DNA from 3 places in the Shewanella sp. JNE2 genome. Region 2 is predicted to be linked to each of the others. Evidence: predicted binding sites of a transcription regulator. Region 2 holds the regulator's gene; each other region holds the start of a gene.
The links. The regulator MetJ, encoded in region 2, represses methionine synthesis genes. The targets are predictions, from matches to a motif close to TAGACGTCTAGACGTCTA.
Positions count from the first base shown of each region.

Region 1 (5,543 bases), 2.2 Mb from region 2:
CTCGCTCACACCTGAAGTGCAAAGCACCTTTGCAATGGGTGATCGTGATGAACTCACCACACGCACCTTGCCTATCTTTACCCAACTCAAGCGTGATTTTGCCGTTCAGCAATTCCAATTTCACACACCACCCGCCACATCTTTCCTGCGTTTACATCGCCCTGAAAAATTTGGCGATGATCTCACCAGCATACGTAAAACCATCGTTGAGACAAATAGCCAAAAACACCCCCTCTATGGCTTGGAATATGGAGTGGAAGGATTGGGTATTCGCGGCTTAGTACCAATGAGTTACAACGGACAACACACAGGTTCGGTGGAATTTGGCATGTCCTTCGGTCAACCTTTTTTTGATAATTTTAAACAAGCCTATCAAGCGGAAATCGCCCTCATATTACCTGATGGTCCAAAATATAAGTTATTTGGTGCCACCTTCACGCCTGATACCCAAGCAATAAATGAGCTAAATACGGTTATGCAAGGCCATGAAGTGATCCGCACTCTCACCTTAAATAACACAACCTACGCCCTGTATCGACACGCCATAAAAGATTATTCAGGGAATGTATTTGGGGTACTCGATATCGCGATGGATAGAACCCATTCAGAGCAGACGATGGCAGATATTCGTCTTAAGCTGATCCTTATCGGTTTAGCAGCGCTATTCATTGGAACCGCCATTGCTTGGTTTATTGCCAAGGGTATTACACGCCCTATCGCAGAAACCACCCAAGCCATGAATGATATCGCCGAAGGTGAAGGTGACTTAACCCGCCGAATCGCGGTAAATGGTAAGGATGAGATCGCAGAATTATCCATGGCATTCAACCGCTTTGTTGAAAAAATTCACAGCACAGTTTCCCAAGTTGCCGACTCTACCAGCCTGCTCGCCACCTCCGCAGAGGAAATGTCGAGCATTACGCGAGAAACCCAGCAAATGGCGAATCGCCAACACCTCGAAACCGAGCAAGTTGCTACCGCAATGAATGAAATGGCCGCAACGGTACAAGAAGTTGCCCATAACGCCACCGATGCGGCCGATGCCGCCAATCACGCCAATGACTCAACCGAACAAGGCAAATTGGTCGTACAAAAAGTGGTATCAACGATAGCGATTCTAGCCGAGGAGATAGCCACAGCAGCGAGCGCAATCAATGAATTAGAGCGTAATACCGCTGAAATTGATTCTGTGCTTGTGGTTATCCGTAATATTGCCGACCAGACTAACTTACTCGCACTCAATGCGGCAATTGAGGCCGCAAGGGCGGGTGAACAAGGTCGAGGATTTGCGGTGGTTGCCGATGAAGTGCGCACCCTTGCTAGCCGCACCCAAGCATCTACCACAGAAATTCAGCAGATGATCGAAGCGCTTCAACATAAAGCTAAATCCACGGTTAATGCGATGGAAACCAGCACCCGTACCACCCAAAGCTGCGTATCCCAAGTCCACCAAGCGGGTGAAGCACTAGAAGCCATTACCCATGCCGTTTCAACTATTAGCCAAATGAACATTCAAATTGCCAGCGCCGCAAATGAGCAATGCGCCGTTTCGGCAGAAATTAATAAAAATGTCAATAACATCAATGATATTGCAACCAATGCGACAGATAGTGCGGTACAAACTGCACGCGCTGGCGATGAACTTGCCCAACTCGCAGCCCGTTTAACAACGTTATTGGCTCAATTTAAAATTTAAAGCACAGAAAAAACAAAACGCCGCATTCTCTGCGGCGTTTTTATTAGCTCATTTTATAAGGTGTTATTTAGGGCGCACGCCTAAAGTGTGGCAAATCGCGTAGGTCAATTCGGCGCGATTTAAGGTGTAGAAATGGAAATCCTTCACGCCTTCACGGGACAATACTTTTACCATATCGATTGCCACGTTTGCCCCCACCAATTGGCGTGTACCCGCATCGTTTTCTAGGCCATCAAATTGCTTATGTAACCAATTAGGTAACGACACATTGGTCATGCCCGCGAAACGTTTTAGCTGGGTAAAGTTAGTCACAGGTAAGATGCCTGGCACGATTTCAACATCGATACCAGCGGCAACGCAGCGATCACGAAAACGCAGGTAAGATTCCACATCGAAGAAAAATTGGGTAATGGCACGGCTGGCACCCGCATCAATCTTACGCTTAAGGTTGATCAAATCCGCCTGTGCATTGCTCGCATCGGGGTGCACTTCTGGATAGGCCGCAACGGAAATATCAAAGTCAGCCACAGAGCGCAGCAAACGCACTAAATCGGCCGCAAAACGGGTTGGCTTTGGGCTGCCTGCGGGTAAGTCACCACGCAGTGCCACTATGTCACGGATGCCCGATTTCCAATAATGTTTCGCCAGTTCTAATAATTCTTCATCGCTGGCATCCACTAAGGTTAAGTGCGGCGCGGCAACAAGATCCGTTTCCTGTTGGATACGCTCAATCACGCCATGGGTACGGTCACGTACGCCAGAGTTAGCACCATAAGTCACAGACACAAACTTAGGATTCAGTGGCTCTAAACGACGGATAGAATTCCACAGGATCTGTTCCATTTCGGGGGTCGATGGCGGAAAAAACTCAAAAGAAACATTAATATCGCCATTAAGCTCAGACAAGCTCTGGTTTAGCGAATGTGAATGTTGTGCGTGATGAAAAGCCATGTGTATTTCCTCAACCGCCCTTGGCACGACTAACCGCCCATGGCACGACTCTATAGTTCAGTGGTTCAAATCAAATGGACGTTTGGACGTCTACATGTCCATATACTAGAGAAACTGAGATGCAAGTCAAGCCAAAAAATCTCCATTTGTTGCATTTTCTTATCGCTTGTAGACCAGCTTAATTTTAGTCAATAAAAAAGGACTCGAATGAGTCCTTTAACCGTAAGCGTTCACCAGTAGCATGTTGACTAGGTATTTAGATAAAAACTCGTGTGCTTAAGGTCGAACACATTTGGGTATGGCTGCTGACGAACCACCGCGTTGGCTATTCGTGAAAGCGTATCAAGTGACGATATTTTCCGCTTTTTACACGTTTCGATTAGCGAGTGTAGACGGTCTCGGAACTTATCGCCTGCATCCGAGGTGGTACCGTAGCTGATTTTTCTCTGAATGACGAAGCCGCGCAATCGTCGCTCTGCTTCGTTGTTGGTCAGAGGGATTTTAGGGTTGGTTAAGAACAGCCATAAACTTTGGCTATGCTCTTTAAGGGGTCGTCTCAGAAAACGGAAAATAAAGCACGCTAAGCCGGTGGCAGCGGTCGCAATGGCCTGAACTTCCCCGCACCGACCTTGGCACTGCTGCGCCATAGGTAATCGCCGGTCAGGTTGATATGCTCCCACCCCAGCGGGGACAGATATTGCAGCAACGTGTCGTCCAGCGCCATGCCGTGGGCACGCAAAGCACTGGTGGCACGCTCCAGATAGACCGTGTTCCACAACACGATGGCCGCCGTCACCAGATTGAGGCCGCTGGCCCGGTAGCGCTGCTGCTCAAAACTGCGGTCGCGGATTTCACCCAATCGGTAGAAGAAGACCGCCCTGGCCAGCGCGTTGCGCGCCTCGCCCTTATTCAGCCCCGCATGGACGCGGCGGCGCAGCTCCACGCTTTGCAGCCAATCCAGAATGAACAGCGTGCGCTCGATGCGCCCCAGCTCGCGCAGGGCGACGGCCAAGCCGTTTTGGCGCGGATAGCTGCCGAGCTTGCGCAGCATCAGCGAGGCCGTCACCGTGCCCTGCTTGATCGAAGTGGCCAGCCGTAGGATTTCATCCCAATGAGCGCGAATAGCCTTGATGTTCAGCCTGTCGCTGCTAATCATCGGCTTGAGTGCATCGTAGGCAGTATCGCCCTTGGGAATGAACAGCTTGGTGTCGCCCAGGTCGCGGATGCGCGGCGCGAACCGGAATCCCAGAAAGTGCATCAGGCCGAACACATGATCGGTGAAGCCCGCCGTGTCGGTGTAGTGTTCCTCGATACGCAAGTCAGACTCGTGGTACAGCAGGCCATCGAGCACATAAGTCGAGTCGCGCAAGCCGACGTTGACCACCTTGGCGCTGAAGGGCGCGTATTGGTCGGAGATATGGGTATAGAACGTCCGCCCAGGGCTACTTCCATACTTCGGATTGATATGCCCGGTGCTCTCTGCCTTGCTGCCGGTTCGGAAGTTCTGGCCGTCCGACGATGACGTGGTGCCGTCGCCCCAGTTTCCGGCGAAGGGTTGTCGATACTGTGCGTTCACCAGCTCGGCCAGCGCCGTCGAATAGGTTTCGTCGCGAACGTGCCAGGCTTGCAGCCAAGACAGCTTGGCGTAGGTGGTGCCAGGGCAGGACTCGGCCATCTTGGTGAGCCCAAGATTGATACCATCAGCCAGAATCGTCGTCATCAGCAAGGTTTTGTCCTTGGCCGTGTCGCCGGTCTTCAGGTGTGTGAAGTGGCGCGTGAAGCCCGTCCATTCATCGACCTCCATCAGCAACTCGGTGATCTTGAGGTGCGGCAGCAACATCGCCGACTGGTCAATCAAGGCTTGCGCGGCGTCTGGCACCGCTGCGTCCAGCGGCGTTATCTTCAGGCCCGATGCAGTGGTGATGATGGCGTCCGGTAAGTCGTTGGTCGCCGCCATGCGGTTGACTGTGGCGAGTTGCGCCTCCAATAATTCCAGTCGGTCATGCAGATATTGGTCGCAGTCGGTGGCCACGGCCAGTGGCAATTCGCTGGCCAGCTTCAAGGTGGCGAACTTCTCGATCGGCACCAGGTATTCGTCGAAGTCCTTGAACTGACGCGAACCCTGCACCCAAACATCACCAGAGCGCAGTGCGTTCTTCAGCTCCGACAGGGCGCATAATTCGTAGTAACGCCGGTCAATACCCTCGTCGGTCAGAACCAGCTTTGCCCAGCGCGGCTTGATGAATGCGGTTGGCGCATCGGCGGGCACCTTGCGCGCGCTGTCGCTGTTCATGCCGCGCAGCACGTCGATGGCATCGAGCACACCCTTGGCGGTGGGCGCGGCGCGCAGTTTGAGCACGTCCAGGAACTGCGGCGCATAGCGGCGCAGCGTGGCGTAACTCTCGCCGATATGGTGCAGGAAATCAAAATCTGCAGGCCGCGCCAGCGTTTGCGCCTCGGTGACGCTGGCGGCGAAGGTGTCCCACGGCATGACCGCTTCGATGGCGGCGAACGGATCGCCGCCGTTTTGTTTGGCTTCAATCAGCGCCTGACCGATGCGCCCATACATCCGCACCTTGTCGTTGATCGCCTTGCCGGAAGCCTGGAACTGCTGTTGATGCTTGTTCTTGGCCGCATTGAACAGCTTGCCGATGATGCGGTCGTGAAGGTCGATGATTTCATCAGTGACGGTGGCCATGCCTTCGATGGCCAGTGCTACCAAGGTGGCGTAACGCCGCTGCGACTCGAACTTGGCCAGGTCGGCGGGCGTCATCTGGCCGCCCTCGCGGGCGATCTTGAGCAAGCGGTTTTGGTGTACCTGCCGTTCGATGCCAGCAGGTAGGTCAAGCGCTTGCCAGGCTTTGAGGCGTTCGATGTGTTCAAGCATGTGGCGCGA
Region 1 is NZ_CP096169.1:2,937,969-2,943,511, reverse strand. It holds gene MZ182_RS13130 (methyl-accepting chemotaxis protein) at 1-1,696, shown strand, start outside; gene metF (methylenetetrahydrofolate reductase) at 1,760-2,647, opposite strand; partial or broken gene MZ182_RS13120 (IS66 family transposase) at 2,896-3,189, opposite strand; gene MZ182_RS13115 (Tn3 family transposase) at 3,228-5,543, opposite strand, start outside.
Region 1: the regulator MetJ is predicted to act here: its motif matches at 2,723-2,740, upstream of metF (methylenetetrahydrofolate reductase).

Region 2 (5,543 bases):
AGCGCAGATAAAACCTGTGATCACTAAGCGTTCATTGGGATGCGCGGCTAATAGGGCTTGTACTTTAGCGCGGGATTCCTGTACCCGAATTTGCGGCACAGCGGCTTCATCGGCCACTAAAATTGAACAGGCATCCACATGGCTTGCCGCCACACCAGATTCGCGCAGCAGCGCCGCCATTAAGCGTGCCGACCAACGTTCGCCAAAGCTCACCACATGGTTGATTTGGTAATCGTTGCGAACGTCTAAGGATAATAAGCTGATAAGTTGCGCTTTATCAGTCGCCAAACGCTCACGCAGATCGCGGGCTTGTTCATTCGACAACAACTGCTCAATCAACCCCTGTTGGTAGCTGATCAGCACTTGTAATTCTTCTTGCCATAGCTGAGCCGCATCACGCAGCGCTAATAATTTATACAGAAAATTCGTGCTCTTACCCGCTGCAGAGACCACCACAAGATCATCACTATGACCGTGGGTTAACAGGATATGGGCGACTCGACGATAACAATCGGCATCCGCTAAACTGGAGCCACCAAATTTATGTAAGTGACAACGTGCCATCTATTATTCCTCTACTGACAAGCCGCAGCGGCGGCTAATCCTGCTTGAATATCTGCAACTAAATCGGCGGCATCTTCAATACCCACCGATAGACGCAATAGGGTGTCTTTAATACCAGCCTCGAAGCGCGCCTGCGGCTCCATGGCTCTGTGGGTCATAGTGGCGGGCACGGCCACTAAACTTTCGACGCCACCTAAACTTTCTGCCACGCTAAATAAACTTAATGCACCTAAAAAGGCCACCACTTCGGTCTCGCCGCCTTTGAGCTCAAAGCTCAGCATAGCGCCAAAGCCTTTTTGCTGCTTGGCCGCAATGGCGTGACCAGGGTGATCCGCAAGACCAGGGTAATAGACTTTGCTCACCACAGGGCTTTGGGTTAATACCTCAACAATGCGCTGGGCATTGGCTTGATGTTCGCGAATGCGTACCGCTAGAGTACGTAGGCCGCGCAGGGTCAGATAACTGTCGAAGGCTGACCCCGTTAAGCCTAGAGTGTTCGACCACCAATGTAAGCTTTCGCCGATTTGTGCATCTTTGGCGACCACAGCGCCGCCGACCACATCGCTGTGACCATTGATATATTTAGTGGTGGAATGGATAACGATATCCGCACCTAACAATAGGGGTTGTTGCAATATCGGCGATAAAAAGGTGTTATCGACCACCACCAGCGCGCCGACATCATGGCTCGCCTTAGCAATGGCTTCGATATCCACCACACGCAATAACGGGTTCGATGGGGTTTCGAGCCACACCATCTTAGGATTCTGCGCTATGGCTGCGGCTAACGCTTGACTGTCAGTTTGGTCCACCACAATCAGCTTAAACTGGCCTTTCTTCGCCAAGTTGGTAAATAAACGGTAGGAACCGCCGTAACAATCGTGGGGCACAACCAAGAGATCATCTGGGCCGAGTAAGGTGGTCACTAAGGTGATGGCCGCCATGCCAGTGCATGTCACTATAGCAGTCGCCCCCTTTTCTAATTGGGCTAATGCTTCGCCTAAAATGCAGCGCGTTGGGTTGCCTGAACGACTGTAATCGAATTCGCGGGGATTGTTATGACCATCGAAGGCGTAATTAGTCGACAAATAAATCGGTGGCACAACGGCACCATATTGAGTATCGCTTTCGATACCCTGACGCACTGCCAGTGTGGCTAATTGACGCTCTGCCATGGGTGGACTCCTAAATTCGGTAGACTGATAGAGATGTCTGGACGTCTAAATGTACCTAAGCCCAACCACATCGTCAATAGGCGTTAAGACGTTTAGACGTCTAAACATAAAGAAATCTGTTTGCAATCCCTAAGAAATAGTAGCAATAATTTGACTGTTGTTTGTAAGGGTTTAAAATCTGCCCCGAATTTAGCGTTATAACAGGTGAGTCAATGACTGAATGGAATGGGGAATATATCAGCCCCTATGCTGAACATGGCAAGAAGAATGAGCAAGTAAAGAAAATTACTGTGTCCATTCCGCTCAAAGTGCTTAAGATCCTTACGGACGAACGTACTCGTCGTCAGGTCAATAATTTACGTCACGCCACCAACAGCGAGCTGTTGTGTGAGGCATTTTTGCACGCCTACACTGGCCAGCCATTGCCTAACGATGACGATCTGTCAAAAGACAACCCAGATAGTATTCCCGCCGAAGCCAAGTTGTTGATGGACGAAATGGGGATCGAGTGGGAAGACATGGAATAGCGACTCGTCGCTTCCAAGATTGCTGTTATTTTCAAGATCACATTGCTCATCAATAGGGATCGTTAACGGTCCCTTTTTGTTTATGCCTACATAATCTCAAGCGATGAGTTTATCTTGAGATTTTGGGGTATGTAGGAACCCTATGTTTTCTATGATAGATCCCCAGACACTTGCCTTAGCCTCGCTAATCGTGTTTATGGGCGCCTTAACCCAAAGCCTGATTGGATTTGGGCTTGCGGTTGTTGCTAGCCCCTTGTTGTATATCGTCGATCCGCAGCTTGTCCCTGCACCCGTTATTGCGATGGGATTCTCTATCGCGCTACTTACCTTAGTGCGTGAGCGCGGTCATTTAGAATTCAATGGCTTGCAATATGCTCTTATCGGTCGCGTACCCGGCGGTTTTATCGGTGCCAGCCTGTTGCTGTTTGCGCCTCAACCCATACTCGGTTTATCCATCGCCGCCATTGTGACAATCGCGGTTATTCTCAGCCTATATAAATTCAGTCTCCCCGTTAATAAAGCAACCCTCTTCAGTGCGGGTGTGGTTTCAGGGATTTTCGGCAATATTGCCGCAATTGGTGGCCCGCCAATGGCGATTTTATTGGCAGGCAAAGATGCCTCGCAGTTTCGCGCAGCTTTATCGGCCTTCTTTATTTTTAGCTCTATGATTGCGCTGTGTATTTTAGCTGTAACAGGCTTGCTAGAGATCAAACACCTATGGCTCTCCTTAATGCTATTACCCTCAGTCATTTTGGGTTATTTAGTCGCAGGTAAACTCGTGGGACGCATCGATAAACATAAAACAAAAATGGCGACATTAGCCCTCTGTGCCATCAGCGCGTTAGTGTTAACGGTAAAGTCGGTTATCGAGCTATTACCCCAATAAGTGCCCTGCTTGTACAGGCAAACCTTCTCAAGATTCAAACAATAAAAAGCACTGACATTGCCAGTGCTTTTTCTTTATCTCTCAATATGTAAAGCCTATCTACACTCAGCTTAAGTAGCTTTGTCCTGCGTACACAATAAAGTGTCTCAGTGCGAGCACGCCCGTTAAGCTAGCACAGGCAACCATGATCATTGCGCCCTTAGTATGGCGAGTCGCAGCGGGTAGCAGCATAAACAGCAATGGAATACCAAAGCCGATACCCACTACGCCAATCCAGAATACGCTTGCCCAAACACCTGTTGTCAATGAAGCCAGTGCTGCAGCCGCAGCACCACCTTTAAAGTACAAGGCGCAGAACAACATAAACAGGAACATGACTTCAATCGCCATCACAGGCAATTCTAAACCGTGCATTTTGACAAGCGTTTTATCGTGACTGTCTGTCTTAAACATCAGCAACGCCAGTACCGCGTTAGCCGCAGCGCCCGCCGATAAGCCTGACACTAAAAACAGTGCAGGCAGTACCGCAGTATTGAGCATAGGATAGGCATTCATGGCCGAAATTAAGAAGCCAGTGTAAGCCCCTACGCCAATAGCGAGGACAAACAGCAATACTTCAATCACCTTTCTAAAGGGCATAAGTAACTTAGCAATAGGCACTAAGAAACCTAAGCCCCACTTTGGCAAATCGTCACGCAATACGAGAATCGCGTAGGCAAATGCCAAGGGTGAATAAGCCAGCAGCGCCAACACCCCAATAGCCATCACTGACTGGAAGTTGTAGTTAATCAAGATTAACCAGAAATGGAATGGCTTGGTTAAATCAAACACTAAGCACGCCAAACCTAAACTGATCGCTACAGGCCCAATAATGGCCGCCGCCTTAAGAATACTGCTTTCAACTCCAGCGTTAAGCTCCTTATTCGCCCAACGTAGACCGATACCAATCAGTAAACTGCCCGCGGATAACCCCGCCATAAATAGGTAGACGGCGATAACCCAGTGCCAAGTCACTGGATCATATTGCGTCATATCGCCCCAAGTATTGTTCATAATCAAATCCCCCCTCTTTTGGTAGGAACGCGATACACCCTAGGCTTAGTGCCCAAATGGGTTTTATCTTGGTAAGTGATTTTGGTATTGAGCATGATGGCCACTTCACTCTTAGGATCATTGGCATCACCAAACACAAGCGCATCGGTTGGACACACAGTCACACAAGCAGGCTCTTCACCCCGCGCTAAACGCGTGTCTTTACAGAAGTTGCACTTATCCGCGACTTTAGTTTCTGGGTTCATAAAACGTACTTTGTAGGGGCACGCCGCCACACAGTACATACAACCCACACACTTATCTGCATGAATAGAAACAATGCCGTCTTCACCCACATAGGCAGCCCCCGTTGGGCACACCTTAACGCAGGGTGCATCTTCACACTGTTGGCAGGATACCCTGTGGTATTTGAAATGCAGATTGGGCATTTCACCATAGGGGCCTTCGACACGTACCTGTAGGCGGGTAACACCTTCAGGTACACCATTTTCACTGCGACACGCCACGTTACAAGCTTGGCAGCCGATGCACTTATTCTCGTCGTGCACCATTACATATCGTTTATTCATTTAAGCCTCCGATTAGCGCTTTGCCAGCGTGACACCCGTAGTGTGCACATTCATGCCGCACACAGGTGCTGTCACGTGGGGAAGTAAGTTTCCGCAGTGGATACCTTTGCCCGTTGCTCTGACCAACTCTTTGTTTTTAGAGCCGAAACCCATATAAGCAAATACAGTATCTGGGCGAATACCTGGTGTGACTAAGGCATGACCTTCTTCGGTACCTACGCTACTGGTGAGACGAATTGGATCGCCATTACTGATCCCTAACTTGCCCGCTGTCACTGGGTGAACCCAGATAGCGTTATCAGGCATCAGGTTCGCCAACATAGGAATATTGTGGGTGGCGCCATTGGTGTGTACAGCCACTTTGCCTTGGATAAAGTAGAGCTCGTCTGGTTTTTTCAGAGCCACTTCGCGGAACTTAATCACTCCACGCCCCGGAGCCATCGCTTCAACTTTAGCGGAGGTGAGTTCAATTTTGCCGCTTGGGGTTTTAAAGGTCAGTGCACTGGCGTAAGTGCCGTCTTCATCGGCGGGTCGCGCATTGGGGTATGCCTTAATAAACTCGGCAACCATCTTAGGTTCGCGCAACATAATAGGCTTACCAAAGCTGACAAAACCTTCATCCTTAATTCGGCGTAACAGCGCGGTATCGCGGTTCACTTGCATTAATTGCAGGGTTTCAATGTTGTCCCATGGATAAAACTCACCGAGGCCCAGTTCATTGCCAATGTCTTTAAAGATTTGCCAAGAGGGTCTTGTATCACCGAGTGTT
Region 2 is NZ_CP096169.1:592,902-598,444, reverse strand. It holds gene MZ182_RS02755 (bifunctional aspartate kinase/homoserine dehydrogenase II) at 1-564, opposite strand, end outside; gene metB (cystathionine gamma-synthase) at 576-1,739, opposite strand; gene metJ (met regulon transcriptional regulator MetJ) at 1,952-2,266, shown strand; gene MZ182_RS02740 (sulfite exporter TauE/SafE family protein) at 2,409-3,152, shown strand; gene nrfD (NrfD/PsrC family molybdoenzyme membrane anchor subunit) at 3,258-4,205, opposite strand; gene MZ182_RS02730 (4Fe-4S dicluster domain-containing protein) at 4,208-4,774, opposite strand; gene phsA (thiosulfate reductase PhsA) at 4,787-5,543, opposite strand, start outside.

Region 3 (5,543 bases), 1.4 Mb from region 2:
CCATGGAGAATGTAAAGTGCGCGCTTATTTCCGCCGCGGTACTTCATGCGGGCGACGGTTTCTTGTCCCATGTAGCAGCCTTTATTAAAGCTGATACCATTAACAGCTTGCAGGTTACACATTTGTGGTACGTACTGGTGGGCATGACTGGCGGCAAGGTTAGGATAACCCGCTGCAATTTCTAATGCTTGCCAAGCGGTGGCATCAAATACTGTGTGCTTAGCAACGAGGGTGTTTGCGGTTTCTGGTTGCAGAACCAAAATAAATCTATCCGCGTCTTTTAAAATCGCACCATTTTCAATGAGTGTGAGTTCTTGCTGAATATCACCAAAATGCTGTTTCACAAATTGGCAGGCTTGTTCGCCGGCAACGCCGAGTAAAGTCCATTCACCGGATGCATTGCTTAAGGTAGCTTTGCTAAATACCGCATATTTTTGTAGCTGGGGTAAATCGACTTCGATAGCACCCTTTGGCATCAACATAAAGAGTGCCTCTTGGATGGCAAAGGTTCTGAAACTGGCCAGCATTTTACCTTTAGGATCGCAATGGGCGCCCCAGCGCCATTGATCCGTGGCCAATGAGCTGATGTCTGTGGTCACTTGGCCATGGATAAAACTACGGCCTTGTTCTCCAACGACTTTGATGAGGCCCATATGAGATAAGTTGGCAAGCATAAGTGGAGGCAAGGTAGCGTCCAGATCCCAATGGGGTGTAGAAACTGAAATAGTCATAGCGAGATCCTGAAAATGAAGACGATGTGAGAGGCTAGATTGTAACGGAATTCCAGTTTGCTCAAAAGCATAAGGCGCACATATCTGTGAATGATATATGCGCCTTAATGTGTACTTTAGCCAATACGCGTATGCGGTTGGATTAATATCTTAAAACAGTACGCGGGTACGCAGTGTGCCTTCAATCGCTTTGAGCTCAACTAAGGCTTCTTCCGCTTGAGTGGTATCAACTTCCATCACGACATAACCAATTTCTGCGGTAGTTTGCAGATATTGGGCGGCGATGTTGATGCCTTTTTCCGAGAAGGCTTGGTTGATCTTGATCAGTACGCCAGGGCGGTTTTGGTGAATATGCAGTAAGCGTGAGGTGCCTTTATGCGTTGGCAGCGACACTTCAGGGAAGTTAACCGCAGACACGGTTGAGCCGTTGTCTGAATATTTCGCTAACTTACCAGCCACTTCAATACCAATGTTTTCCTGAGCCTCAGCCGTACTACCACCGACGTGCGGCGTGAGTAATACGTTGTCTAAACCACGCAGAGGAGTGATAAACTCATCGTCATTGGATTGTGGCTCGACGGGGAACACATCGATTGCGGCGCCCGCGAGGTGACGTTCTTTTAAGGCGACCGTTAAGGCATCGATATCGACTACTGTACCGCGTGAGGCGTTGATAAAGATGCTGCCTTTACGCATAGCGGCAAACTCAGGTGCGCCTATCATATCTTTGGTTTGTGGTGTTTCAGGGACGTGTAAACTTACAACATCAGATTGCGCCAGCAGTTGCTCCATTGAATGGATTTGCTGTGCGTTACCTAGCGGCAGTTTGTCTTCGATATCGAAGAACACCACGCGCATACCTAAGGTTTCCGCCAGAATGCCAAGTTGAGTACCAATATGGCCGTAACCAATTACACCTAAGGTTTTACCACGCACTTCGTAGCTGCCTGCAGCGGTTTTCATCCAACCGCCACGGTGGGCGATGGCATTACGCTCAGGGATGCCTCGCATCAGCATAATGATTTCGCCAATCACTAGCTCAGCAACACTGCGCGTGTTTGAAAATGGCGCGTTAAATACAGGAATACCAAGGGATTCGGCGGTGGCAAGATCAACTTGGTTAGTACCAATACAGAAACAACCAATCGCGATTAACTTCTCGGCACGTTTCAGCACCTCGGCAGTTAACTGAGTACGCGAGCGAAGCCCTACAAAGTGCGCATCTTTGATGGATTCAAGTAAGGCTTCATTACCTAAAGAGGCTTTGTGATATTCGATATTGGTATATCCCGCACGTTCAAATACATCGACCGCGGATTGGTGGACGCCTTCCAACAGCAGGATCTTGATCTTATCCTTGTCCAGCGAATGTTTCGCCATGATATGGGTACCCTCTAATTAATAGAAATGTTTCTTATGATATGCTGACAACCTTCACCCACCAAAGTAGCACTTTTTTTGCTCAGTGTGGAGGGCTAGATGGCTAAAGTTAATATTCTAAATTTAGAACAATATCGCATAAGAGGAAGAAACATTGAATAACAAAATCGCATGGTGCGGTATTTACCTCTCAGTTTTAATATGGTCGGCGATAAAACCCGCAGATCTATTTACTTGGTTGCTCGAAGCCTTGCCTGGATTAGTCGCAGTACCGATTTTATTTTTTACCCGTAACCGTTTTCCGCTAACACCTTTGGCGTATTTGTTAATTTTAATACATTGCTGTGTGTTGTTTGTGGGCGCTCATTACACTTACGCTGAAGTGCCGTTGTTTGACACTATTGCTGATTGGATGGGCTCGGAACGTAATAATTACGATAAAGTCGGGCATTTTGCCCAAGGTTTTATCCCAGCCATGCTCGCCCGTGAAATTATGTTGCGTAATCAAGCTGTTAAACCTGGGGCTTGGTGTGCGTTTCTTGCCACTTGTTTTGTGCTCGCTTTTTCGGCGTTTTATGAACTGATCGAATGGTGGGTTGCTGTGGCAACCGGCGAAGGGGCTGAAGCCTTTTTGGGAACTCAAGGCTATGTATGGGACACTCAATCGGATATGTTCTTTGCCCTTATTGGCGCGATAGTAGCACTGACTTTGTTGTCTCGTTTTCAAGATAAGCAAATAGCAGCACTTACACCAAGCACTTAGTATGACTGGTGAATGATGCGGTTTATTTGAGTGGCAAGATTTTCCTCCCGCTAAGCACATCTGATGAAAGTATGACGACATAGCGTTGTCATACTTTTGCACTAACCTTTATGTTTAATTTATGTTGCAACTTTGGGCGGCTCATCCTAGTTTAACAGTGCAAGTGCTGTGAGGCTGTGGATTTAACGAGTGGTTTTGACTCATAACCCGTTTTTCGATGGTGTGTTAGTCGAACTTACTATGGCTAAACAGGGAATAGTACATTTGGGTGATGTTTTTCAATCGTTAACTAGTCAGAATTAACTAGGTTAATGGAATGTTGAGAAATCTAACTAGAAGACGAGTCAAACAGACCATTTTGCAATAAGAGAATACTTTTCAGGGAGGAGAGTCATTGAGCACAATTAATGAATTGGTTTTTTTACACCAAATGGCCGCGCCATGTCATTTAGCGTTACTCGCTGAATCCATAGGTTTGAAAACGCGTATTGTAAAGCACGCCGCAGAATTGGATTTAGATAAAAGCCGTCGTAGTTTTTATCTGATTACCCAAAAAGGTTCAGCATTAGATAACAAAGGAATTCCTTTGCTGGCTTCGCGTTTAGTGTCACATTTTCCTGTGGCGCTGTATCAAGTTGAGCGAGACTCCTTAGACCAAGAATCTGCAATGTTACTCGGCATTCGAGGTATTTTATTTGCCGATCAACGTATGGATCTGATGTTAACGGGTTTACGTAAAATGGTGGCAGAGGAGCTTTGGTACGATAGAACGTTGCTAAGCAAAATGTTTCGCCGTGTCGTACAAAAGTTAGAGGGTAATAATGAGATGCCCTCCGATACAGTGGCTATGCTGCAGATGCTGACATCCCGTGAACGTACCATTATTCAATTTGTATCCAGTGGCGCAAGGAATAAAGAAATTGCCCATAGGTTATGCATCAGCGAACATACAGTAAAAGCACACATTTCCTCTATTTTCCGCAAGACCCAGTCTCGTAATCGGGTTGAGCTTTTACGTTGGGCGCAAACCTATCAAACTCACTTTGAGCTATGTAGTTAACCTGCAAAGGGTGTGGTCATTTGCCTGTTGCTTTGAGTGGTTAATGTTAATGATTGCTGGCATATCAAAATAGAAAAGCGGGAATGTTTATGTAAACATTCCCGCTTTTTTTATACCATTTTATCAAACAACACCAAAGAGTTAGCTATGGCGGTTTAGCAGTATTTATTAGTATTGCACTACAGTGGCAATGTTCATATTGCCTGATTGGTTCACGCTGATGCTGTTGTTATTGCCAGCTTGAGAGCCCAACACTAAGTTGTCATTCCCCTTTTGAGCGATCAATAGGCTGTTGTTGTCACCTTTAACTGTGAATGAGGCACTATCGTCACCACCGACCCAGTTTCTATTACCTGATTGGGCAATTTGTGCCGTGTTTTCATCGCCTTTGATAATCAAATCAATAAGGTTAAGATCGCCCTTTTGAAGTGCAGTTGCATCGGCATTATTGTTACCTGCAATAGAAATTATGCTCTCGTTTTGATTACCATTTTGCTCAACATCGACTTCGTTATCGTTACCGACTGCATCGACATAAGCAAAGTTCGCATCACCTTTTTGGTCGACTTCAATACTGTTGTCTTCACCCTCTGCGAAGGCAACGATTTCGTTGTAATTGCCTTTAGAAGATAAGTCGAAGTCGTTATCTGTACCGTATGCGCCAAAGGTGGCGAAGTTAGCATCGCCTCTTTGTTGTAAATCTACATCGTTACTATCGCCCCATACTTGGAACTCTGCACCGTTAACATCGCCTTTTTGGGTGATAGTAATATCATTATCATCACCTTGGATATCGGCCACTAAAGTATCACCGATAGTGTTGCCGCTACCATTTTGGGTAATATCAATACTGTTGTCGTCACCCGTTGTCATAGCAAGATAAGCGGTGTTGCCACGACCTTTTTGATCCATGGCAATATCGTTATCGCTGCCCGCTAGTGCATAAACAAAACCAACATGGTTATCACCCTTTTGAACCATATCAACGCTATTGTTGTCGCCTGCAATGCCTTTAGCCGCGCCAAAGTTATTGTTACCCACTTGTTCAACAGACACGTCGTTGTTGTTACCTACGTTAGCGGTTAAATCAAGTGCAATGACCCCTGCTTGGTTATTGTCACCGTATTGTTTGATGTCGCCGTCGTTATTGCTGCCTTGAACACGGAAAACTGCAAAGTTGGTATCACCTTCTTGCTCAACAGATACCGTGTTTTGAGCGCCAGTGATTTCAACTTGGCTTTCATTTAATTCGCCTAATTGACTCACTACGACGGTGTTATCGTTACCAGTAACATCGTTGCTGCTTTGGTTATAGAAACCGTCTTGGGAAACATTAACAAAGTTGCTGTTGCCCTCAACATTGGCACTGGCCACATGCCAGTCAACTTGTTGTGTTATCTGGACTTTATTGTCAGTACCTGCGGAGTTGATAGCCGCTTCATGCCATAGCCCGTCTTGGATTACGGTAGCGGTTTGATCTGTACCTGTTTGCACAACCGCAGCAGCATTAAGGGCACCCGTTTGTGAAACTAAAGTGTCTTGGCCTTGGCCTGACTGTACTACGCTAATTTCACTCACTGTACTGGCTGCAAAGGCTTGACCGCTTAAA
Region 3 is NZ_CP096169.1:3,743,919-3,749,461, reverse strand. It holds gene ygfZ (tRNA-modifying protein YgfZ) at 1-731, opposite strand, end outside; gene serA (phosphoglycerate dehydrogenase) at 882-2,111, opposite strand; gene MZ182_RS16760 (DUF2238 domain-containing protein) at 2,266-2,874, shown strand; gene MZ182_RS16755 (helix-turn-helix transcriptional regulator) at 3,269-3,934, shown strand; gene MZ182_RS16750 (curlin) at 4,103-5,543, opposite strand, start outside.
Region 3: the regulator MetJ is predicted to act here: its motif matches at 2,200-2,217, upstream of serA (phosphoglycerate dehydrogenase).